3 regions of the Pseudomonas sp. Tul2A7 genome follow, and region 3 is predicted to be linked to each of the others. Evidence: riboswitches for the same ligand, from Rfam matches in the RefSeq annotation. Region 3 holds a riboswitch; each other region holds the start of a gene.
The links. A riboswitch is a leader RNA that binds a small molecule or an ion and turns the genes downstream of it on or off. The one in region 3 is predicted to bind cobalamin.

Region 1 (7,278 bases), 1.0 Mb from region 3:
CTGTGATCGCCGTGATAACTGGCCGCCGCCTCGCCACGCAGGGTTTCCACAGCAGCAAGCATGCCGCCCTGGAATTGGTAGTAGTCGTTGGAATCAAGCAAGTCGTGCTCGCGATTGTCCTGATTCTGCAGCACCGCTTGCACCTGACTCAGGCGCTGGACGAACTGTTCGCGCGCGGCAGTGCCCTCATCGGAGCCGCCATAGGCGTAGGCGCCCCAGTTCAGATAGACCTCGGCAAGGTCTTCGCGGCTTTGCCACAAACGCCCATCGATCGCCCCTTGCACACCTGCGCCGTAAGCGCCGGGTTTGGCACCGAAAATGCGCCAACCGGCCTGGCGCCGCGCGCTGTCCTCATCCAGACCCGACTGCAACAACGCCTCGCGTTCGGCCCGAACTTTCGCCGCCAGCGGATTGAGATCATCCGGCTCGTCCAGCGCTGCCACTGCTTGCACCGCCGCGTCGAACAGGCGGATCAAATTGGCAAACGCATCGCGGAAAAATCCGGAAACTCGCAGCGTGACATCGACGCGCGGGCGGTCGAGCAGGCTCAGCGGCAGAATCTCGAAATCATCGACACGCTGACTGCCAGTGGCCCACACCGGCCGCACGCCCATCAACGCCATCGCCTGAGCGATGTCGTCACCGCCGGTGCGCATGGTTGCGGTGCCCCAGACCGATAAACCGAGCTGGCGCAGGTGATCGCCGTGGTCTTGCAGGTGTCGCTCAAGAATCAACGTCGCTGACTGGAAACCGATGCGCCACGCGGTGGTGGTCGGCAGGTTGCGTACGTCGACCGAGTAGAAATTGCGGCCGGTCGGTAACACGTCGAGGCGACCACGGCTGGGCGCGCCGCTCGGGCCGGCGGGGACGAAGCGACCACTGAGGGCGTCGAGCAGGCCGCGCATTTCGGCGGGGCCGCAAGCGTCCAGGCGTGGGGCGACGACTTCGCGCAGATTCTCGATGATTGCGCCGACTTCAGCCCAACGCGGTCCTTGTAGGAGTGAGCCTGCTCGCGATGGCGGTGTATCAGGCAAATCTGTATCGAATGACACTCCGCTATCGCGAGCAGGCTCACTCCTACAAGGGGATTGCAGCGTCTGGAAAATCAGTTCAGTGGCGAACAGTTCGAGGCGTTCGCGGGTGTCGCCGGCAGTGCGCCAGACTTCGTCGCTTTGCGATTGCAGCTCTGTCGGGCGTGGGCCTGTCCATGGGTCGGCCAACGCGCAGTCGAGTGGATCGAAACCGAGTTCGAACGCTTTGGCGAGTGCTCGCAATAGGCTTGATTGCGCGCCTTTGCCGTCGCCTCGTGGAATACGCAGAAGCGCCAACAACGTGTCAATACGCAAACGACCGGTCGGCGACTCGCCAAAAATGTGCAGCCCGTCGCGAATCTGCGATTCCTTCAAATCACACAAATACGTATCGAGACGCGGCAACCAGATCGCCGCATCGGAATCACTGTCCAGAGCGGCATCGAGTTGCAGTTCGCGGTCGATCTGCGTTTCGCGCACCAGTTGCAGAATGTCGCGCTGCAACTCACGGGCGCGGCGTGGATCGAGCAGTTGCGCTTCGTAATACTCGTCGGCCAGCAGCTCCAGATTGCGCAGCGGGCCGTAGGTTTCGGCACGGGTCAGCGGTGGCATCAGGTGGTCGATGATTACCGCTTGGGTGCGTCGTTTGGCCTGCGCGCCCTCACCCGGGTCGTTGACGATAAACGGGTAGATATTCGGCAGCGGCCCGAGCAGTGCATCCGGCCAGCAGTTCTCCGAAAGCCCGACGCCTTTGCCCGGCAGCCATTCGAGGTTGCCGTGCTTGCCGACGTGAATCACGCCGTGCGCGCCGTAGGTGTTGCGCAACCAGAAATAGAACGCCAGATAAGCGTGCGGCGGGACCAGATCCGGGTCGTGATAGACCGCACTCGGATCGACCAGATAACCGCGTGCAGGCTGGATGCCGACGAAGGTCAGGCCGAAGCGAATGCCGGCGATCATCATGCGCCCGTCGCGGCACATCGGATCGTTTTCTGGCGTACCCCAGCGTTCTATCACGGCGCTGCGATTGGCCTCAGGCAGCGCGTTGAACATCGTCAGGTAAGCGTCCATCGCCAGGCTTTGCTGGCACGGGCGCAGATCAATCGTGTCGAGATCGTTGCTGACGCCACCGAGCAATTGCTGGATCAACTCGGTGCCGCTGAACGGCAGTTCGGCCGTGATCGGATAGCCCTCGGCTTGCAATGCCCGCAGGATGTTCAGCGCCGCCGCCGGGGTGTCGAGACCGACGCCGTTACCAATGCGCCCATCGCGAGTCGGGTAGTTGGCGAGAATCAACGCGATGCGTTTTTCGCCATTCGACACCCGCGCCAGATCGATCCAGCGCCTTGCCAGTTCAGCGACAAAATCCATGCGCTCGGGTTGCGCGCGATAGCAGACCACATCGGACTGACTGCGCTCGCTGCGCCAGGCCAGATCCTTGAAGCTGATCGGTCGGCTGATGATGCGCCCGTCGAGTTCCGGCAAGGCAATGTGCATGGCCAGATCACGTGGGCCGAGGCCCTGCTCGCTGTCGCGCCAACCGGGCTCGTTGTCTTGCGCGCAAATCGCTTGAATCACCGGAATATTGCGGCGAAACGGCCGCAAGTGCGGCGCTTCCGGGCTGGACTGGGCGAACCCGGTGGTGTTAAGAATCACCCCCGCCTCCACTTCGTCCAGCCAATCCTCGACCACCGTCAGGCAGCCGGGCTCTTTCAGACTGGCCACGGCGATCGGCAGCGGATTCAGCCCTGCCGCCTGCAAGCGCTGGCAGAAAACATCGATGAACGCGGTGTTCGCCGCTTGCAAATGCGAGCGGTAAAACAACACCGCCGCGACCGGGTTCTCGGGCAGCCATTCGGCTTGCCAGTCACTCAATGCGGCGGTGGTTTTTTGTGGATGGTAAATCGCCGTGCGCGGCAGGGTTTGCGGTTCGTCCCAAGCGTAATCACGGGCGAGCCAACGGTTGGCCAGGCAGCGGAAGAAATCCAGCGCATTGCCAAGACCGCCCTGACGCAAGAACTGCCAGAGCCGGTCGCGATCCTCGGCGTTGACGGTGCTCAAGTCGCTGAGCTCCGGATCGGGACGGTCATCGCCCGGTACCAGAATCACCTGCACACCACGCTCGGACAACTCGATCAGACGCTCGACACCGTAACGCCAATAGGCGATGCCGCCGTGCAGCGAGATCAGGATCACCTTGGCGTGGCGCAGCACTTCGTCGACGTACAGATCGACCGAAGCGTGATTCTGCACCTGCATCGGATTGGCCAGACGCAGGCTCGGGTAATCTTCCGGCAACTGCTGCGCCGCTTCGGCGAGCAGCGCCAGGCTGGAGTCGCCGCTGCACAGGATCACCAGCTCGGCGGGGGTTTGGCCAAGGTCGGCAATGTTGTCATCCGAGACGAAACCGCCGGGCTGTGTCCTGAGCAGGTGCATGGCTTAAACGCTGAGCGCAGCGCGCAGTTGCGCTTCGAGTTGGGCGGCGTCGAGTTGCTGGCCGATCAATACCAGACGGGTAACGCGCGCTTCATCGGCGCCCCACTGACGGTCGAAATGCTTGTCGAAACGCGTGCCCACGCCCTGGATCAACAGGCGCATCGGCTTGTTTGGAATGGCGGCGAAACCTTTGACACGGAGGATGCCGTGCTTGACCACCAGTTGCGTCAGCGCGTCGAGCAGCAGGCTTTCGTCGGCTTGCGGCAGTTCGATGGAGATTGAATCGAAAGCGTCGTGATCGTGGTCATCGTGATCGTCATCGCCTTCACCATGGTGGTGATCGTGATGACTGTGACGGCTGTCGATGTGTTCTTCGGAACCGGCGCCGAGGCCGATCAGCACATCCAGCGGCAGACGGCCGTTGCTGGCTTCGATGATTTTCACCGCCGGTGGCAGCTCTTCGGCGACTTCAGCGCGCACGCGAGCGAGATCTTCCGGGCTGGTCTGGTCGGCCTTGTTGAGGATGACGAGGTCGGCGCTGGCCAGTTGGTCGGCGAACAGTTCGTGCAGCGGCGATTCGTGATCGAGGTTCGGGTCGAGTTTGCGCTGCGCATCGACTTGATCCGGGAATGCGGCGAAGGTGCCAGCGGCCACGGCCGGGCTGTCGACCACGGTGATCACTGCGTCAACGGTGCAGGCGCTGCGGATTTCCGGCCACTGGAAGGCTTGCACCAGCGGTTTTGGCAGGGCCAGGCCCGAGGTTTCGATGAGGATGTGGTCGAGATCGCCGCGACGGGCGACCAGTTCGCGCATCACCGGGAAGAATTCTTCCTGAACGGTGCAGCACAGGCAGCCGTTGGCCAGTTCGTAAACGCGGCCGGTGGCTTCTTCTTCGGTGCAGCCGATGGTGCATTGCTTGAGGATTTCACCGTCGATGCCCAACTCGCCGAACTCGTTGACAATCACCGCGATGCGCCGGCCCTGCGCGTTGTCGAGCATGTGCCGCAGCAATGTGGTTTTGCCCGAGCCGAGGAAGCCGGTGACGATGGTGACGGGGAGTTTGGCCAGTGTTTTCATCGGTATGCCCTTTGGCAAGCGGCGGGCATACGGGACGAGAACCGGCAACGCGCGTGCGCGCCGGAAGCGTTCGCCACCGGATCACCCCGCCCGGTTGTAGTGAGAAACTGTGACGAGGCAGGTCTCCTGGCTGACGGTGTTCAGGCGCTGGGCCTGGCGTTGGCTGCGCCTTCCCGCTGGCTCATCGATTGAGCTGGCAGTGGCGTGGCAGCGAACATCACCGTTCACAGTTGCGGGGGCAGCCGCGGCATTGACCGCGTTCCCTTCTTAGCTTCGGCGTGGGCCGAAGAACCTCGAAGGCGCAAGGCTACGCATGGTGTGGTTTTGGGTCAATGTTTGGATTGGGGGTATATCCGTTGCTGCGGGTGCGGCCGCTGACGGTTTCGCTCTTACAGCGAGTCACCTTTTCCAAACGCCGAAAAGGTAACCCAAAAGGCTTTGCCCCGGCGTACGGCACTTCGCTGAGGCTCAGTGTTCCCTCGCTACGGTGTCCATCCGGGGGCATCGCCTACGGTTTGCTTCGCTGCACCTCCTCTCGATGTATGCGGCTACGCCGCACGGCGCTGCGCGCCTACCCCCGGATGAACACCTTCGCTCGGCCTGCCGAAGGGGCAAAAAAGCCAGATCAAAAGCCAGATCAAGAGCCAAAGCCAGATCAAGAGCCCCTCACCCTAGCCCTCTCCCGGAGGGAGAGGGGACTGACCGAGTGGTTTGGGAGATGTACGCCGACGTGCGATACCGCGTCGAACGCGCATTTTGAAAAGCCCAAAAATCGGCTCCCTCTCCCTCGGGAGAGGGCTGGGGTGAGGGGCAGCAACAACGCAAATCAACAGCCGAACACCCGCGCTCTTCACCACTCAATAGGCCGAGTGGCAGCTCGCCTGCTTTTGATCTTGGAGCCCATCGGCAGGCTGAGTGGAGGGATTGATCCGGGGGTGGGAGCGCAGCGACCGTTTGGCGCAGCCAAACACAGCGAGAGGAGGTGCAGCGAAGCAAACCGGAGACGCTGCGCCCGGATCGATCCCGGAGCGAAGGAACCCCGAGCTTTAGCGAGCGGGCCGAACGTCAGGGCGAAGACCTTTTGGTTACTTTTGGGGCGTTTGCCAAAAGTGACCCGCCGTAAGGGCGGAACCGTAATCAGCCACACCCGCAGCAACGGATATACACCCACAAAATTGACTAAAATCCCCAACCCATGCTCTCCTACACAACTTGTTACGGGTGCCCTTCACAGGGTGAAACGGGAAACCGGTGAATCATGTGCTTTACTCAAGCCCATGTCAGTCCGGTGCTGCCCCCGCAACGGTAAGCGAGCGAAGCGTCAAAACCACTGTGTCAGCAAGGCATGGGAAGGTGACGCTTGCAGGTCGGCCTGACGCCAACCCCTCGTGAGCCCGGAGACCGGCCCGCAACACACAGCCCGCACCTTGTGCGTCGCTGAACATAACAAACCCGCGGTGGGCGGGCGCTGTTCGAACCTCTGCGAGCCCGACCCGCAGGGGTTTTCATGCGCTCGATTCACCCACTGACATTCCAGAGGGAAGCGCCATGTCGATCATCAGCAGCACCGGCAGCAACACGGACAAAATTTCCAGCACCGCCACCCTGAGTCAACGCCTGAGCGCCGCGATCTTTGCGTCGATCCTCGGCGCCAGCCTGGTCTACTTCGCCGGTTTCTCGCACATCGAAGCGGTGCACAACGCCGCCCACGATACCCGCCACAGCGCCGCGTTCCCGTGCCACTGAGACCTGCCGACATGATCAAGCGTATTGCGCAAACCGCAGGTTTCACCGGTCTGCTGGCCGCCCTGCTCCTCACCCTGCTGCAAAGCTTCTGGGTCTCGCCGCTGATTCTTCAGGCAGAGACCTTCGAAAAAGCCGAACCCGTGGCTGAAGTTCACGAACACGCCGCCGGCGCCGCTGCGCACACCCACGATGCCGAGGCCTGGGAGCCGGAAAACGGCTGGCAGCGCGTAGTCTCGACCACTGGCGGTAATCTGGTCGTAGCCGTCGGTTTCGCCCTGATGCTCGCCGGCCTCTACACCCTGCGCGCACCGACCAAAACCTCGCAAGGCCTGCTCTGGGGCCTGGCCGGTTACGCCACTTTCGTCCTCGCGCCGACCCTGGGCCTGCCGCCTGAGTTGCCGGGCACAGCCGCTGCGGATCTGGCCTCGCGTCAGATGTGGTGGATCGGCACGGCCGCTTCGACTGCGGTCGGGCTGTCGTTGATCGCGTTCAGCCGTCACTGGCTGATGAAGATCCTCGGCGTGGCGATTCTTGCCGTACCGCACGTGATCGGCGCACCGCAGCCGCAAGTGCATTCGATGCTCGCTCCCGAGGCATTGGAAGCCCAGTTCAAAATCGCTTCGCAGTTGACCAACGTAGCGTTCTGGCTGGCCCTGGGCCTGATCAGCGCCTGGTTGTTCCGCCGCAAAAGCGCTGGCCAATACCACGCATGACCCATGACCGCGCAGCGCCGACCTTCGTGGTCGGTCTGGGCTGCCAGCGCGGCTGCCCTGCCAGCACGCTGCGCGCGTTACTCGACCAAGCCCTACAGGCACATCGCATTGAACTTCAAACGGTCAAGGCATTGGCCAGCATCGACCTGAAGCGCGACGAGCCAGGCCTGCAAGAACTTGCCGCTCAGTTGGCTTTGCCCTTGCTGTACTTCAGCAGTGAGGAACTGGCCAGTTATCAGCAACGACTCAGCCACCATTCGCAAATCGCCTACGAA
Region 2 (7,278 bases), 1.8 Mb from region 3:
CTGTGGGCGATTCGCGCCCGGCTCTGATCACTCTCGGCAACCACGAAATGCCAAGGCTGAGAGTTGACCGACGACGGGCTGTTGCGCAGTTGTTCGAGCAGCAACTCCAGTGTGTGCCTGGGGATCTTGCGGTCGGCATCGAAAACTTTTGTGGTGAATCGGCGCTTGGCCAGAGAAACGAGATCCATGATTGAACTCCTGATCTGAAAAGTGAAAACGCAGAACTCAATGCCGCTTGAAAATCAGCGTGTCGGCGCCGGCGCTGCGTCGATCTTCAGGCGCATCAGGCTGTAAGGCTTTTGCCGCTGATCCTGCCCGGAACGGAATGCCGCCTGGCGATGCAACTGGTTGGCGATGAAATACAGATAGCCATCGGGGCCAATGGACAATGTGTCTGGCCAGAGCAGACGCGGGTCGTGGACCAGCGTTTGCCATTGGCCGTCCGGCAGACGCTTGCGGATCGAGTTGTGCTCGTAATCGCCGGCATAGATGGCGCCGGCGGCGTCAGCCTCCAGACCATCGGACGCGCCCTTCTCCCCCAGATCCTGCACGGCAGCCGTCAGTTGCTGTTCACTGAAGTTGGCATCACGCAGCAACGCGGTGGCCACCGAATACAGGTGCCGACTCGACAGCGGTGTGAAATACAGCGTCTTGCCGTCCGCCGACAGCGCGATGCCGTCCGAGGCCACGCCCAGCGGTCTGCGCTTGCCGTCCGGACCTTCAACGGTGAGTGACAGGCCTTCAACCACCGGGACAAAGGTCGGGTCAACCGAGGTCGCCGGCACACCGCTCAAACGGCGCATGGCACTGCCGCTGGCGATGTCCATGACGATGATCGCACCCGGTCCGCGCAGGGACGAGTCAGTGAGATAGACCGTACCCTCTGGGCCTGTGCGGAAGTCGAAACGCATGTCGTTGACGTAGGTACTCGGCAACATGACGTTGTCCGGGAACACCAGACGCTTGACGATCTTGTTGCTGACCAGATCCACCGCGATCAGCTTCGCGCCTTTGGGTTTTGGGTCGGCGAAACCCGGCGCGGCGGTATCGAGCAACCAGACACGGCCCCGCCCGTCGGCCACCACGCTCTGTACGCTGATCAGACCATCACTGGGATCGTTGAGGTTTTCCTGGTTGATCGCCGCGTTCGGGTAAGCCACGACTTTGCCGTCGCGGATCTCGCCCACGGTGAACGGCACGTTGTCGCCCCAACGCGGGAAGTTGACGAAGATGCGCCCGGTTTCGGTGACGGTCACGCCGGTGGGCATCGCGTCGTAGAACGCATGGACCTGTTCGAGCGTGCCGAACGATCGGTCGGCGGGGGCATTGGCCGGCAACGCGACGGCGCTGATTGCATGGGCGAACGGCGCCGCCATGACCATGACCAATGCAGCAGAAAGCTTTTTCATACGCATGAGCTGCTCCTGACAGGCCCGCGTGCAGGCCCGTCTGAATGAGTGAAATCAGAAACCTTCGAGCACCAGTTTGCCTCGGGCCTTGCCGCTCTCGACCAAGGCATGGGCACGGCGCATGTTTGCCGCGTTGATCGCGCCAAAATGTTCACCGACAGTCGTTTTCAAAATGCCCTGGTCAATCAGATCGCTGACGCGATTGAGCAGGTGATGCTGCTCGATCATGTCCGGGGTTTCGTACAGCGAACGGGTGAACATCAGCTCCCAGTGCAGCGACAGCGACTTGCGCTTGAGCGGCATCACGTCGAGGCTTTCAGGATCGTCGATCACGCCCAGACGCCCTTGTGGTCGAAGCACTTCGATCAGCTGGGCAAAATGCTGCTCGGTATGGGTCAGGCTGGCGACATGGCTGACCTCGTCAATGCCCAGTGCCTGCAACTGTGCGAGCAGCGGCTGACTGTGATCGATGACGTGATGCGCGCCCAACTGCCGGACCCAGTCAGCCGTTTCCTGCCGCGAGGCGGTGCCGATGACAGTCAGCCGCGTCAACTGTCGGGCCAGTTGCACCAGCATCGAGCCGACGCCGCCCGCTGCCCCCGTGATCAACAGGCACTTGCCCTGCCCTGAACCTTCGCTGACACCGAGACGGTCGAACAACAATTCCCAGGCGGTGATCGACGTCAACGGCAATGCTGCCGCATCCGCTGCACTTAACGAACGCGGTTTGTGCCCGACGATTCGCTCGTCCACCAGGTGAAATTCGCTATAACTGCCGGTGCGGGCAAGGGAGCCTGCGTAGAACACTTCGTCGCCAGGCTGAAACAGCGTCACTTCAGCACCGACCTCACGGACGATGCCGGCGGCATCCCAGCCGAGGATTTTCGGTTCTTTGGTGAAAGTGCCGGCGCGCACTTTGGTATCGACCGGATTGACCGACACCGCACGAACTTCTACGAGCAAATCCCGTGGGCCGGGAGTCGGCACCGGCAGGTCGATGTCCTGCAACGATTGCGGATCTTCAATGGGCAAAGCGTGTTGGGTGAAGGTGATGGCTTTCATGGAAACTCGCTGTCTGAAGAGCTGATGTGCTCACTTGCCGCCATCTTCGACTTCCCAGGCACAAAGAAAAACCAGCAGAATGGGCCAACACTTTCACTGCAGGAGTGAAAATGATCCGCATTGATGATCTTGGTTTGTTCACCCGCAGCGCCGCGCTGGGCAGCTTCACCGCTGCCGCCCTTGAGGCCGATTTATTGCCCGGTCAGGTTGCCGCGGCGATCAAGCGTCTGGAGCGTGAGCTGGACGTGCGCCTGTTTGCGCGCACCACCCGCAGCCTGCGATTAACCGCCGAGGGCGAGCAATACTTGCCCACCGCCCACTCGGTGCTGGAGGCGCTCAAGCAAGGCAAGGAAAACCTGCGCGGTGAAAACGCCACGTTGCGCGGTGTGCTGCAAGTGACGGCGCCGTCCGATCTGGGGCGCAACATTTTGCTGCCGTGGCTTACGCTGTTTCGCCGCCAGCACCCGGAGCTGACCTTGCGATTTTCTCTGTCGGACCAGATCGCAGACTTGTTTCGCGACCCGGTAGACGTGGCGATTCGATACGGCTCGAATGAAGATGCCAACTACGTGGCGCTGCCGTTGGCACCGTGGAACCGGCGGGTGCTGGTCGCCGCACCGGAATACGTGGAGCGCCACGGATACCCGCAAACACCGGACGATCTGCACAACCACCCTTGCCTGCTCTACCAGCAAGGTGGCCGGGTCTACGACAAGTGGAGCCTGGGCAGTGAAACGATCCAGGTCTCGGGACCGATGTTCAGCGACGACGCCGACGTCGTGCGCCGCTGGGCGTTGAGCGGCGAAGGCATCGCCAACAAATCCTGGCTGGACGTCAGTGCAGACGTGATCGCAGGGCGACTGATCGTGCTGCTGAAGGATTTCCCCGGCAATGCCTCACCCTTGAGTCTGGTGTGCCCGCATCGCAAGCAGATCAGCCCGGCGGTGTCTCAGCTTTATACGTGGTTGAGTGGCCAGTTTGCCGCTCTGGAACGCATCCAATAGCCCCCCCGTTGCTTGCCACATTGACGAACCGCCCGTCGAATGTTCAGATGCCGCCCTGTTTCAGGTGCCCCCTGCCGCCGTGCATGGGGTGAAACGGGAAACCGGTACGTTCTTTTCGAACAAGTCCGGTGCTGCCCCCGCAACGGTATGCGCGTGATGCTTTCGACAGACCACTGTGGCCACTCGGCCATGGGAAGGTGAAAGCCTCGATACGCGCGAGCCCGGAGACCGGCCTGAAATGCTGTTTGGCAAAATCCTGCGGTGGGCGGGCATGGGCCGGTATTGGCTGTGCGCGATGCCTTCTCCTGCATGCTCTTCTGCGAAGATCCTTTTCGAGAAGACAATGATTCGACCTTTCAACACTTGTGCTCCAACCCTGTTCCTTGGCTGCCTGTTCAGCCCGCTGCTACTGGCCGACGACGCGCCGCTGGAACTCAATCAGCAAATCGTTTCTGCACCGTCAGTGGAATCGACCACTGTCGCCGACATGGCCAAGTTCGGCAGTAAAGTCGAGATCGTCAGCCGCGAACAGATCGAGCGCGCCGGCCCCAGCGCCGATGTCAGCCGTGTCATGCAGATGTTCATTCCCGGCCTGTACGTTGCGCCGAAAAACGGCCCGTTCGATTACGGCACCTATTCGCTGCTCGGCGGGCGCAACGACGACACGCTGATCCTGCTCGACGGTGTGCGCCTGAACAATCGACTGTACGGCGGCCTGTATCTGGACACCCTGCCGGCCAATGCCATCGAGCGCATCGAAGTGCTCAAGGGCGGGCAGAGCCTGTTGTTCGGCACCCAAGCGGTGTCGGGGGTGATCAACATCGTCACCCGCAGCCCGCAGAGCCGCAAAACCTCCGGCGAAGTGAATCTGGGCGTCGACAGTTTCGGCGGCACCAGCGAAGACGCTCGGGTCGAGAATATCTTCACCAACGGTTTCGGCGATCTCGGCTTGCTGGCGTACGTCAGCCACAACGTCTCCGACGGTTACCAGCCGTATCGCAACCGTGACATGAAAAACGTCAGCGAGAAGAAACGTGCCTACGAAGTCACCACCTTCGGCGGCAAGGCCATTCAGTCGTTCGGCGATGATTCGCGGCTGGAACTGTTCTACCAATATGCCGACGCCAATCTCGACTTCGCCCGCCCGGTCGACAATCACACGACCACCAACGATCGCGTGCAGCAGATCGCCACGGCGACCTTTGAGCAGAACATCAACGAGCGCCTGAGTTACTTCGTCAAAGGTCATCTCAACGACTGGGACACGCGCTACACGCGGGTCAACAACGTCGCCGGCGGCGGCACCAAAGTCATCAACCACAACGACTATTGGGGCTTCACCGACTGGGGTGTGCAGGCCGAAGGCAAGGCTGAATTGCCCGGCGGCCATGTGCTGGTGTTTGGCACCGACAATCAATGGTTCAAGGGCCAGGACGATGTACTGATCATCGATAACGACAAGGCCGAAGCGCATGCGTTCTACACGCAATTGCGCCCGCAGATCGACGCGCTGCCGAACTGGCACCCGAGCATTGGCGTTCGCCACGAAGCCATGAGCGGCGGCGACGGTGCCACGGTCGGCATGCTCACTTCGCTGTATGACCTCAACGACAACTGGTCCGTGCGTGGCCAATACGGCAGCGCCTACAAACTGCCGAACGCCGAGCAACTGTTCGTCAACGAACCGGGCGACGAGATCGGCAACCGTAATCTCAAACCGGAAAAAAGCCGCAACGCGGAACTGGGTGTCGACTACAAAGGCTTTCTGCGGGATCGCGAATTCAGCGCCAGCGTGACTCTGTTCAAACGCAAGATCGACGACTTGATCACCCTCGACGGCATTCAGTGGGTCAACGGTGAAGACCAGGTGCGGATGCGCGGTTTCGAGGCTGACGCGAAACTGGCACTCAACGATCAGTGGAGCCTGCAAGCGGACATGACCCGCAACCTCACCGAATCGCGCACGGGGGCGACCATCAATGACATCCCGAGCTTCTTCGCCCGTTCCCGCGTGGGTTATGAATCGGAAAATCGCCTGTGGGGTGCCGGCGGCGCGATCCGCTACATACGCGACATCACCAGTTCGAAACAGGTTGAATACGGCAACTATTCGGTGGTCGACGCCGACGCTTATCGCTACCTCGACCACGCCCACCAACACCGCGTGAGCCTGCTGGTGGAGAACCTGTTCGACCGTGATTATGTCACCAGCCGCTCGAGCAACGTTGACAACCTCGGCCGGCCGTTCACCTCCGAAGTGCGCTACACGTACCGTTTCTGATGAGTGAAATCAAAACCGTCGACGGCGTCGACACGCACCCGGACTGGTCGCACCTTCCCGAGCATGCGCGCCACGTGTTCATCTGCACCGGCCCGCGCTGTACTCAGCGCGGCGCCTTGCAGTTATGGAAAACCTTGCGCCGGCATTTGCTCGCGCACGATCGCATCGAGACGCCGGGCGGCGTGCTGTTGACCCGCACGCACTGCCAGTTTCCGTGCAATCTGGGGCCGATCCTGACGGTGTATCCGGAGCGCTGCTGGTATGGCGTGCACAGCAAGGCAGATGTGCAGCGATTGGTCGACGGGCATCTGGTCGGCGGTGAAGTGGTCGAGGATTTGCTGATCAAGGCGCGCACATGAGGAAGCTCTGGTGTGGGCTCGGCGCCCTGCTCTGCTCGTCAGCGCTGCTGGCTGACAGTTTCAGCAATTGCGGCGAAGACTGGCACCTTGCGCCAACACCGCCCTCGCGGATTGTTGCGCTCAACCAGCATGCGGCCGACATCGTGCTGGCCTTGGGTGCGGGGCCATTGTTGGTCGGCGTGGCCTATCTGGATGACACCTTTGCCGGACAGCGGCCCTCGGAGTATTTCGGCGTGCCGGTGATCGCGCGGCAGTACCCGTCCAGCGAGGTGTTGTACGCGCAGAAGCCGGATCTGGTGATCGGTGGTTTTGCCACCGCATTCGGCGACGGGGTGACCTCACGCTCGGGACTGGCGCGCAATGGCGTGGGTTCGTATCTGCTGGAATCCGCCTGCAACGGGCACTCGCTCGATTATTTCGCGCATGTACACAATGACTTGCTGACGCTGGGCAAGCTGCTGCACCAGCAGCAAAAAGCCCAAGCATTGATCGACTCCATGGAAAAGGACATTGCCAGCGCCAAAGCCTTGGCCGGTGCGGGTAAACCACTGTCGGTGTTCTATCTCGACAGCGAGGTCAAAGGCCTCGACAGTGAAGGTCGACGCGGCTTTGTCACTCCGCTGCTGGCGGCTGCCGGGGCACGCAATGTGTTCGCCGACATTGATCTTTATCGGGTGACCGTCAACAGCGAAACCCTGCTGGCCAGCGACCCCGACGTGATCCTGCTGGCCGACGCCGAATGGTCGCCGGCCAGTCGCAAACGCTATCTGTTGACCCGCGACCCGGTGCTCTCGCAACTGCGCGCCGTGCGCGAAAATCGCCTGATCGACATTCCCTTCACCCATCTGCTGCCAACCCTCAACAGCGGTCGAGTGGCGCGGGACCTGGCCCGCCAGATCAATGCGTTGAACAAAAAATAAATGAACCTGCCGCACCCCACGCCACCTAACGCACAGACCATCAGGAGGTAGCCAATGCAAATCGAAACCGTGTGGATCGTACTGGCGGCAGTTCTTCTGCTTATCGAACTCTGGGCCATCAATCGGGTGCGCAAGAGCGAGGGGAAATCGAGCAATAAAGGCGTGTGGATCGTGCTGATTGTGTTTGTGCCGCTGTTTGGCTTGATTGCCTGGGCGTTGGCGGGGCCCAAGCATGTCCGTCAG
Region 3 (7,278 bases):
TACCGGGTTCATATCGGTGTGCGGTTCAAGAAACGCCGCTTGCGCCTGCACCGCTTGCGCGCGGCCGATTTCACCGCCGTCGGCAGTCACCGCGCTGTTGAGCGCCATGTTCTGCGGTTTGAACGGTACGACCGCCACGCCCTGACGAGTCGCCCAGCGGCACAGCGCCGTCACCAGTGTGCTTTTACCGGCGTCGGAAGTGGTGCCTTGCACCATCAGGGTGGTCATGGGTGGTCCTTGGCGAAAGCGCTTAAAGCCTGTTCGAGACGCGCCTCTTCAGCGGCATCGGCAGGCAGGCCAAAACGCAGACTGCTGTTGTGGGTGAAGAGGCGCAGGAGGATGCCGCGACGGGCCATGAATTCGTGCAGCACCTCAGCGTGTTCGGTGATCAGCCACTGGAACAGCGCGCAACCACCTTGGGGTTTGAAGCCGTAGCGCTCCAGCAACGCTGCCAGCCGCTCGCTGGCTTCATCGCTGCGAATCCGTTGGCGTGTGTGGTTTTCAGTATCTTGCAGACAGGCCTGACCGAGCACCCGCGTCGGCCCGCTGACCGCCCAAGGTCCGACCTGTTCGGCGAGCAGTTTGAGCAACTTGCGCTCGGCCAGCACAAAACCCAGACGCACGCCGGCGAGGCCGAAAAACTTGCCGAACGAACGCAACACGATCAGCCCGACTTGATGCGCATGCGGCGCCAGGCTCAGTTGCGGCGTGTTGTCCATGAAAGCTTCATCGACCACCAGCCAGCCGCCACGCCGGGCAAGCCGCGCGTGCCAGTCGAGCAATCGTGCCGGGGTCAGACTCAGACCAGTCGGGTTGTTCGGGTTGACCACCACCAGCACGTCGAGGCTGTCGAGAAAGAATTCGACTTCCTGCTCCAGCACTTCGCGCACGATGTAACCGCTGCGGCGCCAGGCTTCGGCATGTTCGGCATAACACGGTGACAACACGCCGACTTTGCCGGCGCGGCGCAAACGCGGCAGCAACTGGATAGCCATCTGCGAACCGGCCACCGGCAGCACTTGCGCGGCACCGTAGTAATCGCACGCGGCTTGCTCCAGTCCGTCGTCGGTTTCCGGCAAACGCGCCCAGGCGCGCAGCGGAATTTCCGGGATCGGGAACGGCCACGGCGCGAGGCCGCTGGACAGGTCGAGCCAGTCCGCCTCGGCAATGCCGTAATCGTGTGCCGCCTTGCGCAGCCGGCCACCGTGCTCAAGCATAGAATTCAGCCCCCACGCAGAGAATCAGCAGCCATAACCATACCCCGCGCTGGACCAATTGCCAGCCACGGTCGATGGAATCTGCGTCAGCCGCTGCGCCCTCGCCAAGCTGCGGACGGTCGTGAAGTTCACCGTGGTAAATCGCCGGCCCACCCAATTCCACGCCCAGCGCACCGGCGCCGGCCGCCATCACGGGACCTGCGTTGGGGCTGTCCCACTTCGGCGCCTGTGTGCGCCAGCACTTCAACGCGAGTCGGGTTTTGCCCAGCAGCGCGTAGGTCAATGCCACCAGACGCGCAGGAATATAGTTAAGCACGTCGTCGATTTTCGCCGCCGCCCAACCGAAACGTTCGAAGCGTTCGTTGCGATAGCCCCACATCGCATCCAGCGTATTACTCAAGCGATAAAGAACCACGCCCGGCGCACCCGCCACAACAAACCAGAACAGCGCGGCAAACACCGCATCGCTGCCGTTTTCCAGCACCGACTCAGTGGCAGCACGAGCGACGGCAGTGCTGTCGAGCTCATCGGTCTGGCGACTGACCAGATAGCCAACACGCTTGCGTGCCTCATCGAGATCATCCGCACGCAAAGCCGCAGCCACCGGCGCAACATGCTCACCGAGGCTGCGCATGCCGAGGGCGCAATACAGCGCGAGAATCTCGACGACCCACCCCACGTACGGCGCCCAGGAAAACGCTGTGGCGAGCAAGGTCAGCGGCAGCACCGCGATCACCCACGCGGTGACGCCATGGCTGCGCCAGCCACGCCCACCGGCGTTGAAACGTTGCTCGATGCGCCCGGCAAAATTGCCGAACGCCACCAGCGGATGCCAGCGTTTCGGTTCACCGAGCAGCGCATCCAGCGCCACTGCGGCGACACTCAACAACGCCACACTCATTGACTCACTCCCCAGTAATTCTCAAACAGCAACTCATTCAGCGGACGCGCCTGCGCCCACCCTTCGAGTACCAGCATCGGCGCCGGATAGAATTCCTTGACCGGACCCAAACATAAAACGGCCAGAGGCTTGGCGCCTTCGGGCAACTTCAGCAAATCGGCGAGCGCCTGCGGCTCGAACAACGAAACCCAACCCATGCCGAGGCCTTCGGCGCGCGAGGCCAGCCACAAATTCTGGATCGCACAAGACAACGACGCCATGTCCATTTCCGGCAGCGTGCGGCGACCGAAGATGTGTTTTTCGCGATCATCCATCAGCGCCGCGACCAGCACTTCGGCGCAGTCGTTGATGCCTTCGACCTTGAGTTTCATGAACTCGTCACTGCGCTCGCCGAGGGCTTCTGCGGTGCGCACGCGCTCTTCTTCCACGAGGTTCTGGATCTGCCCGCGCAGGCTGCGGTCGCTGATGCGAATGAAGCGCCAGGGCTGCATCAGGCCGACACTCGGGGCCTGGTGGGCGGCTTCCAGTAGTCGGCGCAGCAGCTCCGGCTCGACCGTGCCGCCAGTGAAGTGGCGCATGTCGCGGCGTTCGGCGATGGCTCGATAAACTGCTTCGCGCTCGGCTTCGGAGAATGCGTTGTCGGTCATGGCCCTTTCGCGAGCAGGCTCGCTCCCACAGGGGATTGCATTGCTTCAGTCACCACTGTTTCAACTGTGGGAGCGAGCCTGCTCGCGAAGGCGGCTTCGGAGTCAGGCGCAAACAGTGCAGCGACAGCCGCAGGATTCGACGGAAAATAGAAGTGCACATAAGAGGCCGTCATCCGCCCCTCACGATAAACCGCCTCGGCACCGCGCCCACCATTCGGGCTCAAGCCACGCGCAATCGGCGTCAGTTCGGTGGTGGTCAGGGAATGATGATACGTGTGCCCACGCAGCGAGCCTTCCGGCAGATCCACCGCTTGCAACGCCAACGCCGCCAGACGCTTCTGCATCACCGCGTCGCCTTTGAGCAGCCCAACCAATTCGGCGCGAGCACCTTCAACGTCAGTCAGCGAATCGAGCAAATACAGCATCCCGCCACACTCAGCGAGCAACGGTTTACCCGCTGCATGATGCGCGCGAATCGCCTCCAACATCGCGGTGTTCTGCGACAACGCAACGTGGTGCAATTCCGGATAACCACCGGGCAGATACAGACTGTCAGCGCCAGGCAATTGCGTGTCACGGATCGGCGAGAAGAAACTCAACTCGGCGCCCATCGCCCGCAACAGATCGAGACTCGCGCCGTAGGTGAAGGCAAACGCTTCATCGCGGGCAACGGCGATTCGCACGTTTTTCAGCAACGGTTCGACGGCGATCACATCAGGCGCGGCGAATTCCACGGCCGGTGGCAGCGCTACCTCGCAACTGCTGGCCAATGCATCGGCGGCGGCATCGAGACGCACATCGAGATCATTCAGTTCGCTGGCCTGGACCAGGCCGAGATGGCGACTCGGCAGTTCGATACCGGTCTCGCGGGACAATGCGCCGCACCAACGCAGGCCTTCAGTGAGGCTACCTTCGAGCAACTGCGCATGGCGCAACGTGCCGACACGGTTGGCCAACACACCGGCAAACGGCAGATCCGGCTGATACTTCGCCAGGCCCAGCGCCAACGCACCAAAGGTCTGCGCCATCGCCGTCCCATCAATCACGCCGAGCACCGGCACGCCGAAGTGCCGCGCCAGATCGGCGCTGGAAGGCGTGCCGTCGAACAGGCCCATCACGCCTTCAATCAGAATCAGATCCGCCTCCGCGGCGGCTTCCCACAACAGCCGACGACTTTCCTGCTCGCCGACCATCCACATGTCCAGTTGATACACCGGCGCACCGCTGGCGCGCTCGAGAATCATCGGATCGAGAAAATCCGGGCCGCATTTGAACACACGCACCTCGCGCCCCTGATTGCGATGCAAACGGGCGAGCGCGGCGGTGACGGTGGTCTTGCCCTGACCGGAGGCCGGCGCGGCGATGAGCACCGCCGGGCAGTGACGTGGTTGATTCAAAGTTCGACGCCTTTCTGCGCTTTGATACCGGCCTGGAAGGCGTGTTTGAGCATGCCCATTTCGGTGACCGTGTCGCCCATTTCGATCATTTCCGGCTTGGCCGCACGACCAGTGACGATCACGTGCTGCATCGGCGGACGCGCCTGCAGATCGCTAAGCACCTGATCAAGATCGAGGTAGCCGTGTTTGAGGGCGATGTTGAGTTCGTCGAGCACCACCAGACCGATCGATGGATCACGCAGCAATTCGCGAGAGACAGCCCACGCGGCTTCGGCGGCGGCGATGTCGCGCTGACGGTCCTGGGTTTCCCAGGTGAAGCCTTCGCCCATCACGTGGAAGCGGACTTGCTCGGGAAAGCGGCGGAAGAACAACTCTTCGCCGGTGCTGTTGCGGCCCTTGATGAACTGCACCACGCCGCACTGCATGCCGTGGCCCATGGCGCGGGCGAGCATGCCGAAGGCCGAACTGCTTTTGCCTTTGCCGTTGCCGGTCAGCACCAGTACCAGGCCGCACTCGTCAGGCGAGTTGGCGATGCGTTCGTCGATCACGGCTTTTTTGCGCTGCATACGCGCCAGATGGCGTTCGTCGCGCTCGGGGGAATCAGTCATGGGGGAGCTCTCCGTTGAGGCTGGATAACGGCGGGCAGGCACAGGAATAGACGGCAAAAAGCCTGGCATCGCCCACCGTGATGCCGCTGGATGGATCAGGCCGGTCTCCGGGCTCATGAGCGGCGTTGGCCTGACTGCGCGCCTTCCCGCTTCTGTCGAGGCAGTGGCTCAAGGCGCAGTTTTCACTCATTTACCGTTGCGGGGGCAGCGCCGGGATCGTGGTGGTTCTTCGCTTGAAGACAACCCTCACCGGCTTCCCTGTTTCACTCTGTCGACAGCGGTCACAGAGCACCTGAAACAAGCCGCGAAGGTTAGAGGGTTGGGGGTGGAGCGTCAATTAAAGAGGCGGCCATCGGGCGAATAACTGCCGCTGATCAATTATCTGCCGCCAATCTTGTGCCACACTGATACAAATGATATCAAAGAGCCATGCCTTTCCCGAAAAGCCCACTACAACAATAAAGGATGATGACGATGCAAGGCATGATCATCAGCAACCCGCGCCTGGAATTCCTGCGCCCGGTGCTTGAACGCTGGTTTGACTGTATCGACCGCTACAATGCCGTGCGCGGCGACAGCGACACCCCTTACTGGCATGACGAGAAAGCCAATCTCGGACTGCTCTCGGCAGCGGCGTGGATGGCCGAGCTGGTCACTTTGAATGACACTGCCACGCGCAAACAGAATGAAGAAGGCGAGCGCAATGCCCGCGCCGATCTGTTTCTCGCCGGCGCCGAAGACCGCGCCTTTATCCAGGCCACCCAGCGCTGGCCAAAGGTTACCAACCTCAATCTGACTCAAGCCCTGCTCGACATCACCAACGACGCCAAACGCATCAGCTATGCCAGCGACTTCAAGCTTGGCTGCCTGTTTGTCGCGCCGCAAAAAGCCCAGCACAGCGCCAGCCCCGAAGAGCTGCAGGACATGGTCGACGATCTGCAAAAGGAACACACCTGCGCGGTCGCCTGGTATTTCCCTTACGCCTATCGCAAATTGCGCAGCGAAGCCGGCAACTATCACCCGGGCATCGCCGTGCTGTTCAAGGAAGCCCGCGGCTGAGCAGTTGAACCATCGGGCTTGCGCCCTCCTCTATGATTAGGAATGCATTCATAGGGAAGATCAGCAATGCGCAAGCCCCAGCTCGTTTTTGTCATCGCCTTCGCCGGAGGTCTCGCCGCCTGCGGTGAAACCTCCAGCCTGCAAGTCTCCGACGGTACCGGCCCGTCGCCGAAGCTGCCCGAACCGAACAAGACCCTGATCCCGACGGTGAACATCGCCCCGGCGATCGGCTGGCCCCAGGGCGCTAAACCGACGGCAGCGACTGGCACGCAAGTCGCTGCATTCGCCGAAGGCCTCGACCATCCGCGCTGGCTTTACGTGCTGCCCAACGGCGATGTGCTGGTGGCAGAAACCAACGCCCCGCCAAAGCCTGATGACAGCAGTGGCATTCGTGGCTGGGTCATGAAGAAGGTCATGGGCAAGGCCGGCGCTGGCGTGCCAAGCCCGAATCGCATCACTTTGCTGCGCGACGCTGATCACGATGGCGTGGCCGAGACACGCACGGTGTTTCTGCAAAACCTCAACTCGCCGTTCGGCATGACCTTGGTCGGCAATGATCTTTACGTCGCCGATACCGATCGCCTGCTGCGCTTCAACTACGAACCCGGCGCGACCGAGATCAAGTCGCAGCCAATCAAGGTTGTCGATCTGCCCGGCGGCACGCTGAATCACCACTGGACGAAAAACGTCATCGCCAGCAAGGACGGCAGCAAGTTGTACGTCACGGTCGGCTCGAACAGCAACGTTGGCGAAAATGGTCTGGATAAGGAAGAAGGTCGCGCGGCGATCTGGGAAGTTGATCGGGCGACCGGTAATCACCGGATTTTCGCCTCAGGCATCCGCAACCCCAATGGCCTGGCCTGGGAGCCGAAAAGTGGCGCGCTGTGGACAGCAGTGAATGAGCGCGACGAGATCGGCAGTGACCTGGTGCCGGACTACATCACCTCTGTGAAGGACGGTGGTTTCTATGGCTGGCCGTTCAGTTACTACGGTCAGCATGTCGATGTGCGCGTGACGCCGCAAAACCCGGAGCTGGTGGCCAAAGCCATTGCCCCGGATTATGCCGTCGGACCGCACACTGCGTCTTTGGGCCTGACGTTCGCCGAGGGCAACAACCTGCCGGCGCAGTTCAAGGAAGGCGCGTTTATCGGCCAGCATGGTTCATGGAACCGCAAACCGCACAGTGGCTATAAAGTGATTTTCGTGCCGTTTACTGGTGGCAAGCCGAGCGGCAAACCGGTGGACGTACTGACCGGCTTCCTCGACAAGGACGAGAATGCTTTGGGTCGGCCGGTGGGCGTGGTGATCGATCAGCAAGGTGGCTTGCTGGTGGCGGATGATGTTGGCAACAAGGTGTGGCGAGTGTCGGCCAGCAAATAGTTTTCGCCATGCACAAACAACTGTAGGAGTGAGCCTGCTCGCGATAGCGGTCGATCATTCAACATTGAT

Region 1: it holds a riboswitch for cobalamin, as region 3 does, so the genes downstream of both, ACOYXJ_RS25745 (CbtB domain-containing protein) here and cobO (cob(I)yrinic acid a,c-diamide adenosyltransferase) in region 3, are expected to answer to the same signal.
Region 2: it holds a riboswitch for cobalamin, as region 3 does, so the genes downstream of both, ACOYXJ_RS22375 (TonB-dependent receptor plug domain-containing protein) here and cobO (cob(I)yrinic acid a,c-diamide adenosyltransferase) in region 3, are expected to answer to the same signal.

The regions. Positions count from the first base shown of each region.
Region 1 covers NZ_CP186499.1:5,779,639-5,786,916, forward strand. Annotated here, with positions in the region: gene cobN (cobaltochelatase subunit CobN) at 1-3,467, opposite strand, end outside; gene cobW (cobalamin biosynthesis protein CobW) at 3,471-4,544, opposite strand; cobalamin riboswitch at 4,644-4,855, opposite strand; cobalamin riboswitch at 5,747-5,968, shown strand; gene ACOYXJ_RS25745 (CbtB domain-containing protein) at 6,093-6,290, shown strand; gene ACOYXJ_RS25750 (CbtA family protein) at 6,302-7,003, shown strand; gene ACOYXJ_RS25755 (cobalamin biosynthesis protein) at 7,000-7,278, shown strand, end outside.
Region 2 covers NZ_CP186499.1:5,007,292-5,014,569, reverse strand. Annotated here, with positions in the region: gene nfsB (oxygen-insensitive NAD(P)H nitroreductase) at 1-188, opposite strand, end outside; gene ACOYXJ_RS22390 (L-dopachrome tautomerase-related protein) at 243-1,415, opposite strand; gene ACOYXJ_RS22385 (zinc-binding alcohol dehydrogenase family protein) at 1,464-2,471, opposite strand; gene ACOYXJ_RS22380 (LysR family transcriptional regulator) at 2,582-3,475, shown strand; cobalamin riboswitch at 3,521-3,726, shown strand; gene ACOYXJ_RS22375 (TonB-dependent receptor plug domain-containing protein) at 3,819-5,756, shown strand; gene ACOYXJ_RS22370 ((2Fe-2S) ferredoxin domain-containing protein) at 5,756-6,115, shown strand; gene ACOYXJ_RS22365 (ABC transporter substrate-binding protein) at 6,112-7,035, shown strand; gene ACOYXJ_RS22360 (PLD nuclease N-terminal domain-containing protein) at 7,090-7,278, shown strand, end outside.
Region 3 covers NZ_CP186499.1:165,151-172,428, forward strand. Annotated here, with positions in the region: gene ACOYXJ_RS00830 (cobyric acid synthase) at 1-228, opposite strand, end outside; gene cobD (threonine-phosphate decarboxylase CobD) at 225-1,217, opposite strand; gene cbiB (adenosylcobinamide-phosphate synthase CbiB) at 1,210-2,118, opposite strand; gene bluB (5,6-dimethylbenzimidazole synthase) at 2,115-2,765, opposite strand; gene ACOYXJ_RS00850 (cobyrinate a,c-diamide synthase) at 2,762-4,162, opposite strand; gene cobO (cob(I)yrinic acid a,c-diamide adenosyltransferase) at 4,159-4,770, opposite strand; cobalamin riboswitch at 4,852-5,081, opposite strand; gene ACOYXJ_RS00860 (hypothetical protein) at 5,245-5,829, shown strand; gene ACOYXJ_RS00865 (PQQ-dependent sugar dehydrogenase) at 5,896-7,209, shown strand.